Regions from separate parts of the Serratia sp. 25CWL12 genome, predicted to be linked through region 1. Evidence: predicted binding sites of a transcription regulator. Region 1 holds the regulator's gene; the other holds the start of a gene.
The links. Region 1 encodes CRP, which controls carbon source genes, mostly activating them, when cyclic AMP is high. Its sites were predicted from a motif close to ATGTGANNNNNNTCACAT; they were not measured.
Positions count from the first base shown of each region.

Region 2: the regulator CRP is predicted to act here: its motif matches at 2,848-2,865, upstream of msrB (peptide-methionine (R)-S-oxide reductase MsrB).

Region 1 covers NZ_CM147698.1:4,437,264-4,443,316, reverse strand. The annotation lists gene ACX9GV_RS19305 (hydrolase) at 1-789, shown strand, start outside; gene ACX9GV_RS19300 (YheU family protein) at 794-1,027, shown strand; gene ACX9GV_RS19295 (phosphoribulokinase) at 1,119-1,988, shown strand; gene ACX9GV_RS19290 (OsmC family protein) at 2,179-2,586, opposite strand; gene crp (cAMP-activated global transcriptional regulator CRP) at 3,030-3,662, shown strand; gene ACX9GV_RS19280 (YccS/YhfK family putative transporter) at 3,718-5,790, shown strand; gene ACX9GV_RS19275 (VOC family protein) at 5,846-6,053, opposite strand, start outside.
Region 2 covers NZ_CM147698.1:2,046,162-2,052,214, reverse strand. The annotation lists gene ACX9GV_RS08945 (MipA/OmpV family protein) at 1-395, shown strand, start outside; gene ACX9GV_RS08940 (D-hexose-6-phosphate mutarotase) at 563-1,438, opposite strand; gene gapA (glyceraldehyde-3-phosphate dehydrogenase) at 1,646-2,641, opposite strand; gene msrB (peptide-methionine (R)-S-oxide reductase MsrB) at 2,988-3,389, shown strand; gene ACX9GV_RS08925 (YeaC family protein) at 3,518-3,790, shown strand; gene pncA (bifunctional nicotinamidase/pyrazinamidase) at 3,879-4,511, opposite strand; gene ansA (asparaginase) at 4,529-5,545, opposite strand; gene sppA (signal peptide peptidase SppA) at 5,666-6,053, opposite strand, start outside.

The DNA.
Region 1 (6,053 bases):
GTGGTGTTATTCCATGGGTTGGAGGGGAGTTTTTACAGCCCTTACGCCCATGGGCAACTCAATGCCTGCCGCAACAAAGGTTGGCTGGGTGTCGTGATGCATTTCCGTGGCTGCAGTGGCGTACCCAATCGTAAACCACGCCTCTATCATTCAGGTGAAACGGAAGATGCCCGTTTTTTCCTACAGTGGTTAAGCGACAATTTTGGCGAAGTCCCGACGGCTGCGGTCGGGTTTTCCCTTGGTGGCAATATGTTGGCTTACTATCTGGCACAACAGGGAGACAGCAGCCTGTTACAAGCTGCAGTGGTTATTTCTGCCCCACTGATGCTGGAACCTTGTGCTATTCGCATGGAACAAGGATTTTCGCGTGTATATCAACACTATCTGCTGGACCAGTTAAAACAGAATGCTACGCGTAAACTCCTGCATTATCCCGGTACCTTACCACTGAATCTGGCACAGTTAAGTAAACTGCGGCGTATCCGTGAATTTGATGAAGTGATTACCTCGCGCATTTACGGTTTTACTAATGCCATTGATTACTATCGGCGCTGCAGCGCATTACCGTTATTGCCAAAGGTTACCCTGCCGTTATTGATTATTCATGCCAAAGACGATCCTTTTATGACCGATAAAGTGATCCCTGACCTTGCTCACTTACCACCTAATATCGAATATCAGTTAACGGAATATGGGGGTCACCTAGGCTTTGTCAGCGGTAACTTGAGAAAATCTCAAATGTGGCTGGAACAGCGAATTCCAACCTGGCTCACTCTTTTTTGGAATTAGGCAAATGATTATCCCCTGGCGAGATATTGCACCAGAAACCCTGAATAACTTGATCGAATCCTTCGTCCTGCGAGAAGGCACCGATTATGGCGAGCACGAACGGTCACTGGAACAAAAAGTGCATGATGTGATCCGTCAACTGAAAAATGGCGAAGTGGTACTGATATGGTCGGAATTACATGAAACTATCAATATCATGCCGAGTGGTCAGATCCCCACTGAGCAAGAGAATATTTAGTCACGCCAGCCTATGATTGACCAAAAAAATCAGGTAACAATGGATTATCGTTGAACAACGCCTATGCAGTTAATACGGAGTGACAAACACCATGTCTGCCAAACACCCCATTATCGCAGTGACCGGCTCCAGTGGCGCGGGTACCACTACCACCAGTCTGGCGTTTCGCAAAATTTTTCAACAGTTGAAAATCAGTGCAGCGCAACTGGAGGGGGACAGTTTTCACCGCTATACCCGACCTGAAATGGATGCGGAAATCCGTAAAGCACGCGATCTTGGTCGTCATATCAGCTATCTCGGCCCAGAGGCTAATGACTTTAACCTACTGGAGCAGAGCTTTATCCAATACGGTAAAAATGGCACTGGGCAGTCACGTAAATACCTGCACACCTATGATGAAGCCGTCCCTTACAACCAGGTACCGGGTACCTTTACCCCTTGGGAACCCTTGCCATCACCAACCGATGTCCTGTTTTACGAAGGATTGCATGGTGGCGTGGTCACCCATCAAATCGACGTAGCCAAGCATGTTGACCTGCTGGTGGGGGTCGTCCCCATCGTTAACCTGGAGTGGATGCAAAAGTTAGTTCGCGATACTGGCGAACGCGGTCACTCCCGTGAAGCCGTGATGGATTCTGTGGTCCGTTCAATGGAAGATTATATCAACTACATCACGCCACAATTTTCACGAACCCATATCAATTTCCAGCGGGTTCCCACCGTGGATACGTCCAATCCCTTTGCGGCCAAAGCGATCCCCTCGCTGGATGAAAGCCTGGTGGTGATCCATTTCCGTGGCTTGGAACAGATCGATTTCCCCTATCTTCTAGCCATGTTGCAAGGGTCATTTATTTCACATATCAATACGTTGGTGGTACCTGGTGGTAAAATGGGGCTGGCAATGGAGCTGATTATGACGCCACTGGTGCAACGGCTACTGGAAGGCAAGAAAATCGAATAATATCGAATCATGTAGGTGGGCGGCGATTAATCTCACGCCTGTGATACTCCGTTTCATCTGCAATCCAAGCGGGTGACAAGCCCTATCGACAGTCTGCCGCAGACACAACGTTTGCACAAAAATCGCCGCAGCCCAAAACGGCACGGCGATGCTTAGCGTTATTCCGTGTCAACATGACACAGAGTAGTGCTCAATCAACTTCATGGATTTCAAAACTGTGGGTAATAGTGGCCGCTTTGCCCAGCATCAGGGAAACGGAGCAATATTTTTCGGCAGAAAGGTCTACTGCACGTTCCACCACCTTTTCGGTTAGCCCTTTTCCGGTGACAATAAAATGCAGATTGATGTGGGTAAACAGTCGAGGTGCCTCTTCACGGCGTTCTGAAGTCAGTTTCACCTCACAATCGCGCACATCATTGCGGCCTTTTTGCAAGATCGGCACCACATCGATAGCGCTGCAGCCCCCCACAGACATCAACACAATTTCCATTGGGCTTGGGGCCTTATCACCCGCATTACCATCCATCAAAATCTGATGGCCGGAAGCAGACTCCCCCAAAAATGTCAGCCCTTCTACCCACTTCACTCTTGCCTGCATATTGTTCACTCCGATTATTTTTTAAAATCAACGTACGCTTTCATAGAGAAACTGGCAACGAAACCTGACACTAATCATGCTGAAACGAGACAACACAAGACACCCGCCTCACTCTGTGCTACAAACACAGCTGCAATACTTTTTTCATGGCATCAATTTCAGGGATATATCCTAAGATCATTGGTGAGTTAATGGAACCTAGCTTGCAGCACTTAATACGAGTTAATATGCTAGTGTATAAGTGATTTTTTTACCCAGATTCGTTCAAACTGCCGGTAGGCGACAAACGAACGAGTCTACTACGGCTTGAGTGACAACGGGGATATACCTCACCTCAAAACCTGTTGATAGCCACAACTAAAACATCAGGCTATAAGCACGTTTTACAGGGAACTCTGACCCCTGTGATACAAGGCAGCGATAACAACAGAGGATAATAGCGCATGGTTCTCGGCAAACCGCAAACAGACCCGACTCTTGAATGGTTCCTGTCTCATTGCCACATCCACAAATATCCATCAAAGAGTACGCTGATTCACCAAGGTGAAAAAGCGGAAACTCTTTACTACATCGTCAAAGGTTCCGTCGCGGTGTTGATTAAGGATGAAGAAGGCAAAGAGATGATCCTCTCCTACCTAAATCAGGGGGATTTCATCGGCGAGCTTGGATTATTTGAAGAAGGCCAGGAACGAAGTGCCTGGGTAAGGGCGAAAAGTGCCTGTGAAGTAGCTGAAATTTCCTATAAGAAATTTCGCCAGCTCATTCAGGTTAACCCGGATATTCTGATGCGCCTATCTGCACAAATGGCAAGTCGCCTGCAAGTCACCTCAGAGAAGGTAGGTAACCTCGCTTTTCTTGATGTGACTGGCCGTATCGCACAAACCTTGCTGAACCTGGCAAAACAGCCTGATGCGATGACTCACCCGGATGGTATGCAAATCAAAATTACCCGCCAGGAAATTGGTCAGATCGTCGGTTGTTCACGTGAAACTGTTGGCCGCATTTTGAAAATGCTTGAAGATCAAAATTTGATTTCCGCTCATGGCAAAACCATTGTCGTGTACGGTACCCGTTAATCATTAAAGAAACGGCGCTGCAATGCGCCGTTCTTTGTCTGCTGAACAGCAAAACATGTGGCGCCGCCTGATCTACCATCCAGAAGTGAACTATGCCCTGCGACAAACGTTGGTGTTGTGCCTGCCTGTCGTTGTGGGTTTACTGCTGGGCCACCTGCAACAGGGGCTGTTGTTCTCGTTAGTGCCTGTCTGTTGCAATATCGCCGGGCTAGATACCCCTCATAAGCGCTTTTTCAAGCGCCTGATAATCGGCGGGGCACTGTTCGCTCTCAGCTGTGTTTTGTTGCAACAGGCGCTGTTGTGGCATATCCCATTACCCTTACTGATGCTTGCTATGGCGCTATTGCTGGGTGTCAGCGGGGAAATCAGCCCACTACATGCACGCTTGCTGCCCGCAGCACTGGTTGCGGCCATTTTCTCTCTGAGCATGGATGGCCTACCTATTTGGTATGCCCCGCTACTGTATGCCGTAGGCACTCTCTGGTACGGCCTGTTCACTTGGTTTTGGTTTAAGTTATGGAAAGAACAGCCAATCCGTGAATCTTTAAACCAACTCTATATACAGTTAGCTGATTATTTTGAAGCCAAATATTCGCTGCTGACCCAACATACTGATCCTGAAACCGCGCTACCGCCACTGTTGCAACGCCAACAGCAAGTGATGGACCTGATCAGTTTGCTATATCAGCAGATTAACTTTCTGCCACACGCCAATAATATGGAACAAAAACGCCTGCAACGAACGTTCCAAGTGGCACTCGACCTGCAAGAACACATTAGCGTCAGCCTCCACCAGCCAGAAGAAGTGCAAAAATTGGTGGAGCAGAGCCAAGCTGAGGCGATCATTCGTCGTAATGCTCAAGTCATCGCTGCACGTTTACGCGTTGTCGCAGAAGATATCCTCTATCATCGGCACTCTCGCCGTTTTAGCATGAAACACGAATTGGCCGCGCTGGAGAAAGTGGCTACACGGCATGCTGATAATCCCGTTGGCCAGTTTTGTTACTACCATTTCAGCCGTATTGCTCGCCTGTTACGTACACAGCATCCTCTTTATCGCCGAGACCTGATGGCCAACCAGTCACGGTTACCCTTCTGGCCTGCAGTGGTAAGCTATTTATCGTTCAAATCCAACGCACTACGCAATGCAGCCCGACTGGGGGTCATATTGGCTGTAGGCAGTAGCCTAGGCCTGCTGTTGCATCTGCCAAAACCCTATTGGATCTTACTGACCATCATGTTTGTCAGCCAGAACGGTTATAACGCTACACGAGTAAGAATACAGCACCGTGCGCTCGGCACACTGATTGGGCTGGTGATTGCAGCAGGGCTTTTGCAACTGCAGTTACCAGAATATGTGACGCTAAGCATTATGCTGGCAATCACCCTCACCGCTTATCTGTTCTTGCGTAAAAACTATGGGCTGGCAGTAACCGGATTCACCATTACCGCCGTCTATACCTTGCAAATACTGGATCTCAGCGGCAGTCATTTACTGATACCTCGGCTGATTGATACCTTGATTGGTTGTGTGTTGGTCTTTGGTGGAACGATCTGGTTATGGCCACAATGGCAAAGCGGTCTACTACGCAAAAACGCTCACCAGGCGCTGGAACAGGATCAGGCCGCATTACGTTTATTACTGGAAGAACAAGAGCCGGACCCAAGCAAACTGGCTTATGCGCGGATGCAGGTAAACCAGTCACACAATGCCTTATTTACTTCGCTCAATCAGGCAATGCAGGAGCCGGGTTTTGAATCAAATTATCTGGCAGATATGCGTTTGTGGATCACCCACAGTCAGTTTATTGTCGAACACCTCAATGCCATGACCATTCTGGCCCGTGAACATTACATGCTGACACCCCAGTTGGCGGAAGAGTATCTACAAAGTTGTGAAATCGCGCTGCAAAGTTGTCAGCAGCGGCTGGAATATGATGGCCCAAGCGTCAGCAACAGCGTTATGCGCCCACCGGTTTTACAACCCAATATGCCCATTAGCGAAATGGAACGTCACTTACAGCGTATTCTTTCCCACTTGGCGTTAATGCATACCATCTCTTCGCTGGCTTGGCGCCAGCGCCCACATCATGGTCTCTGGCTAAAACGGAAACTACGGGATAAGTGACTAGTCTAAGCTCTGGATAAAAAGCCGCTAACAGCTCTTTGTCGGGCCACGGTGTCTATACGGGTATTTGATTAGCAATTTCGATCAAATTATTGTCGGGGTCCCTAATATAGAGTGACATAATTGAGCCGATAGCCCCCGTCCTCTCTATCGGCCCTTGTTCTATTGTTACCCCTAATTTAACTAACGCCTCAACAACTTGCCGTAGGGGTGTCGCACAGATAAAACACAAATCGGCGGATCCGGGCGTCGGATGGCCTGCA
Region 2 (6,053 bases), 2.1 Mb from region 1:
ATGCTGATTGGGGAACAATCCGCAGCACCTTGGTCGGTGATGTGTTGAATAACAGCAATGGCCTGATAGGCGATGTGGCTTATCTATACCGCTTCCAGACAGGTGACTGGCGTATTATCCCTGCGCTGGGGATGACCATGAATAGCTCAAACCAGAATAAATATTATTTTGGCGTTAATGGTAATGAGTCACGCCGTAGTGGTTTCAATACCTATACACCGAGCAGTAGTGTGTCACCTTATCTTGAACTGACCACCCAATATAAAATCAACACCAACTGGACTGGCTTCTTCACTGGGCGTTACACCAGTTTGGCCAGTGAAATTAAAGACAGCCCAATGGTGGATAAATCCTATTCCGGTTCGCTAATGACGGGGATTTCCTATAGTTTTTAATGGTGCTGTGCTCTTTTTTAGTGCGCTCTTGCACTAAAAAAGGGCGTTAAACAAGTAGGCTGCTTGGCTACCACTGAGATGCAGGTTACTGTACTGCGTGTTTTGCCATCCCCATAGAAAACCAGCAAGGCGAAAGCAATGGATAGCTTTCACCTCGGTTTATTAACTCAACGATTTTTGATGCTGCGGATTTTAACTGCCAAACGGGCAGGGTGTTCGTGGGTAACTAGCAAGGGCTTGGTGACACGAGCCGTTTCTACGCAGACCATGGTTTTATAACCGTCATTCGGCATATCGGCCATGCTGCAAGAGAGTTCAACCCCTGGGTTCCAAGCGACAACATCACTGATATGCTGGTGATTCACTTCAATTGTGCGCTGTAATACGGGGTCTTTAATCAGACTAGTGGCAGCTGGCTGGGTATAGATACGGTCTGTCCGACCGGTAAATTCCAGTTCACCCACCTGATGCGCTTCAATACCTTCTGCCACTTTATCAATAAAGTGTTCACCTAAACCGGCAACTTTAATCTTGTCAATATTTCCGATTTGGAAATAGGAATGGAGTGCGGCGGTAGCCTGATAGTCACCTTGCGACTCTAGCGCGATATCGCATTCGGTACCGAACTTAAAGTGAGCCGTCAGGCTAAAGGCATGTGGCCACAGTTTTCGGGTTTCTGCATTATCCTGCAATTTGAAGGTCAGGCTGACATTTTCTTGATCTTCATCATGGGCGACTAATTGCCAAGGGACATTACGGGCAAATCCGTGGGCCGGGTTATTGACTGGGCCAAACCATGGCCAACAGATGGGTACACCGCCACGGATAGCGACCCCAGCTTTGAAGGGGGTATTGTTACTTAACCAGATGACGGGCTGATCTCCATCGGGTTGCCAAGCCAGTAAATGTGCGCCTTGTAAGGTGATGGCGGCCCGAGTTTTAGGATGAGAAACCACTACGACGGGTAATTCATCCAATTGGCGCAGGCTAATAGAAGGGGATAATTGCTCGGTAACGGGCAGGGTGAAAATTTTTTCGTTCATGCTAAGGCCTCTATTCGGCGCAAAAACAGAGATATCTGTCGCCTAAACTGCTGCAAACTGTTGCCAGATTGCCCACTCATTTACAAGACGCAACTTAGATAAATGGTCAGATCGGGCTGTACAGTTGACGACACTGTGGTTGGTAAGAGGACAGGTACAAAAAGGGCGACACGAATGTCGCCCTTATAATCAACACCACATCTACGATTACTTGGAGATGTGAGCGATCAGATCCAGTACTTTGTTTGAGTAACCGGTTTCGTTATCGTACCAAGAAACCAGCTTCACAAAAGTGTCGCTCAGAGCGATACCGGCTTTAGCATCGAATACAGAAGTCAGTTTCTCACCATTAAAGTCAGTAGAGACCACTTCGTCTTCGGTATAGCCCAGAACGCCTTTCAGTTCGCCTTCAGAAGCGGCTTTGATAGCAGCACAGATTTCTTTGTAAGAAGCTGGTTTTGCCAGGCGAGCAGTCAGGTCAACCACAGACACGTTAGGAGTAGGAACGCGGAACGCCATACCTGTCAACTTGCCGTTCAATTCTGGGATAACTTTACCAACCGCTTTAGCTGCACCGGTAGAAGAAGGGATGATGTTCTGAGCCGCACCACGGCCGCCGCGCCAGTCTTTATGAGACGGACCATCAACAGTTTTCTGAGTTGCAGTTGTTGCGTGAACAGTAGTCATCAGTGCTTCAACGATGCCAAACTTGTCGTTGATCACTTTAGCCAGAGGGGCCAGGCAGTTGGTGGTGCAAGATGCGTTAGAAACGATTTCCTGACCCGCGTAAGCCTTATGGTTTACGCCCATAACGAACATTGGGGTATCATCTTTAGATGGCCCAGTCAGAACCACTTTTTTAGCGCCGGCAGCGATGTGCTTACGTGCAGTTTCGTCAGTCAGGAACAGGCCAGTTGCTTCAGCAACGACGTCAACATTGACTTCGTTCCACTTCAGGTTAGCCGGATCTCTTTCTGAGGTACAACGGATGGTTTTACCGTTAACAACCAGATGGCCGTCTTTAACTTCTACTGTACCGTTGAAACGGCCATGGGTAGAGTCATACTTCAGCATGTAAGCCATGTATTCTGCATCTAACAGATCGTTGATTGCAACGATCTCAATGTCAGAACGCTCTTGAGCAGCACGGAAAACAATGCGACCGATACGGCCAAAACCGTTGATACCTACTTTGATAGTCATATATTCCACCAGCTATTTGTTAGTGAATAAAAGGTTGGTTGTAGAATTACCAAAACCTTGCCAAGCGTCAAGCGGAATCGTGTCAATTGTTGCTGCAAATCAAAACCTAGTGCCTGTTTTGTTCGCTATTTGCACACACAATTTGCGCTTGGTCTCCGCTTGATATGGGGATAAATTATTAAGTATAAAGATAGTAAATACAATATGTGTGATAAAGATCACGTCTTGTCGCTACACACATCACATCCGCTACAGTCTAGGTTAAAAACCCTCTTGGTGTTGTTGTTTTTTTGTTATTATTGAGTTTTGTTTTGGTTGGTGATGGTAAAGGGCGGAAATCGCACAAATGACTAAAAATCAATTGCGCACAGAGTTGAATGACATTCAACACTACGTGACGCAGCAACAGGGGACTGAAGCGCCTTTTTCGGGCAAATTGTTGCATAACCAGCGTGAGGGCATGTATCACTGTTTGTGCTGTCACGCGCCGCTGTTTTACTCCGCCAGCAAGTATGATCCAGGCTGCGGTTGGCCAAGCTTTTATCAGCCCGTTTCTGATGATGCCATTCGTTATCTTGATGATAATTCACACAATATGCAACGTGTAGAGATCCGCTGTGCCAGCTGCGATGCTCATTTGGGACATGTTTTCCCGGATGGTCCACAGCCAACGGGGGAACGCTACTGTGTCAACTCTGCCTCACTGAGTTTCACTGATGACAACAGTGGCGAGCAGACGCTGGGTTAACAGGTGATTCTCCGTCATAATTCGAGTAGACGGCGGGAATAGGTGGCAAGCGGGTCTCTATGTATTAAGAATTAACAAAATCGATTCAGCTAACTATCGGTTATTATCATCTAAAGGAAAACTGACTGATGGAAGTAAAAGACTTGATTGCTTGCATGACGCCGGAAATTTATCAGCGTTTGCGCCAGGCGGTAGAACTGGGTAAATGGCCCGATGGGGTCGCGCTGACAGCAGAACAGAAAGAAAACAGTCTGCAAGCGGTGATGCTCTGGCAATCAATGCACAATGTTGAAGCACAACATATGAGTATTGGCACTGATGGGCAGATTGTGATGAAAAGTAAACAGGAACTGAAGCAGCAGTTTATGGCAGAGCCGCTGGTAAAATTGAAACCACAGTAGCAAGCGAACCTCCCCGAGGTTGTTAGTGCTAGCGGGCAACCCACCGGGGAGAGTGAAGGGGATAGTGCAGGAAATAGTGCAGGGGATATTAGCGGTTGATAAATTGTGACAGCGTCACCAATTTTGCCCCCGCTTGCTGCATTTCCGCTAAAGCACGTTGGCTATCTTCGGGCTGCAAATTGACACCACGGCAGCCATCAATAATCACCTGAGTTTGATAACCCAGGCTCAATGCATCTAATACGCTGAATTTTACGCAGTAATCAGTGGCCAATCCCATCACTGCAAGTTGGGTAACACCGTGTGTTTTCAACCAACTATCCAAAAGGGTTGAGGTGCGGTGGCCGTTATCAAAGAAAGCACTGTAGCTATCAATGTTGGGATCTTCCCCTTTACGAAACACCGCTGCGATTTGTTGGCGCTGAAGCTGAGGGTGCAGTGCGGCCCCCGAGCTATGCTGGACGCAGTGCACTGGCCACCAGACCTGTGGCAAACCTTCAAGTTCACCCAAGGTGCCCACGGGTGCGTTAGCGTGAATGGCAAAGCTGCGATGATTAGCCGGATGCCAGTCCTGGCTGGCAATAACCGGTTCGTTGCGCGCACCACAAGCGTCAATCGCCTGATTGGCGATGGCAATGGTGGCATCACCTTCGGCTACCGCTAACGCGCCACCAGGGCAAAAGTCATTTTGTAAATCGATTAATAACAAGGCGGACTTCATCTCAGCTCCAATAGGGGTTAATCTGCCACGCTCAGTTCACCACGTAGATCCTGCTGCATCAGTTTGCGGATCTCCTCGGGTGTCAAGGGTTGGCTCAGCAGGTAATGCAGCTTGGTTAATGCTGCCTCCACGGTCATATCAAACCCGCTAACAACGCCTGCATGGGCCAGCGCATTACCGGTAGCATATCCCCCCATATTGACTCTACCTGAAATACATTGGGTCAGATTCACTACCACAGTGCCACGTGCTGAGGCATCGCGTAGTTCATCCAACAATTCGGCTTTTTGTGGGGCATTGCCCACACCATAGCAGCGCAGAATTAGTGCTTTTACCGGTTGTAGCAGAAAATTACGTACCACCGCAGCAGAAATACCCGGATAGATAGTGACTACGCCGATCGGCTGTGGCGTGATGTTATGTACCACCAGTTCCCCACGGCAAACCGGGGATGGGATGCCTGTCTGACGGCGGATGTGGATCCCGGCTTCCAGTAACGGGGGCAGATTAGGTGAGGCAAAGGCATCAAAACCATCGGCATGGGCCTTGGTGGTACGGTTGCCGCGAAACAACTTATTATTGAAAAACAAACTTACTTCATTGACTGGATAATTGGCCGCCAAGTAGAGCGAATTCAATAGGTTGGTTTGACCATCAGAACGCAATTCAGCCAAAGGGATTTGTGACCCTGTCACAATCACCGGTTTGGCCAGATTCTCCAACATAAAAGAGAGCGCAGAGGCGGTATAGGCCATGGTGTCAGTGCCATGCAGGATCACAAAGCCATCGTATTGATCATAATTCTTTTTAATATCGTCAGCGATGTGCTGCCAATCTTCTGGCGTCATATCGGAAGAGTCAATCAATGGCACATATTCATGAATGGTGAAGTTTGGCATCTCTGGCCGATGGAATTCTGGCATCAGTGACAGTTGGTGCTGTAGATGCCCGGATACTGGAATATAACCCTGCGTCGAGCGCTGCATACCGATAGTGCCGCCTGTGTAGGCGACGTAGATGGATTTTTTTTGCATGGTAAGGCTCATATGACCTGCTAATAGAGCAAATTATAGGGAGATGGTAACAAAAAAAAGCCCGACGACTTTGTCGGGCTAGAGATTTATCGCCATGCTGAATAAGCCTAGGGATAACAGCTAGCGAACTTCACCGCAGGTCAGGCAGATAGCATAACGATGTTGCGGGTCATTAAGGTTGTTGAATAGGCCAGGCTGCTCCGCCGCAGCTTTTGCCAGCGAGTTCAATGGTGCTGGCAGCATTGATTGAATCATGGTTGGCAGCATGGCGTGAATAGAGACATTAAACTGGCTAAGCAGGATATCCGCCAGACTTGGGTTATCAACAAACCAACTGAGTTGCCAGTGGGTCAGTTTAGCTAACTCCGCCGCTTTTTTCACTGCATCATCAAAGTCACCCAGTTGGTCCACCAGGCCATTTTTCCTGGCATCACTACCCAGCCAGACGTGGCCCTGAGCAACTTGATCGACCTGTTCTGGGGTCATCTTGCGAGAGTCAGCCACCAGC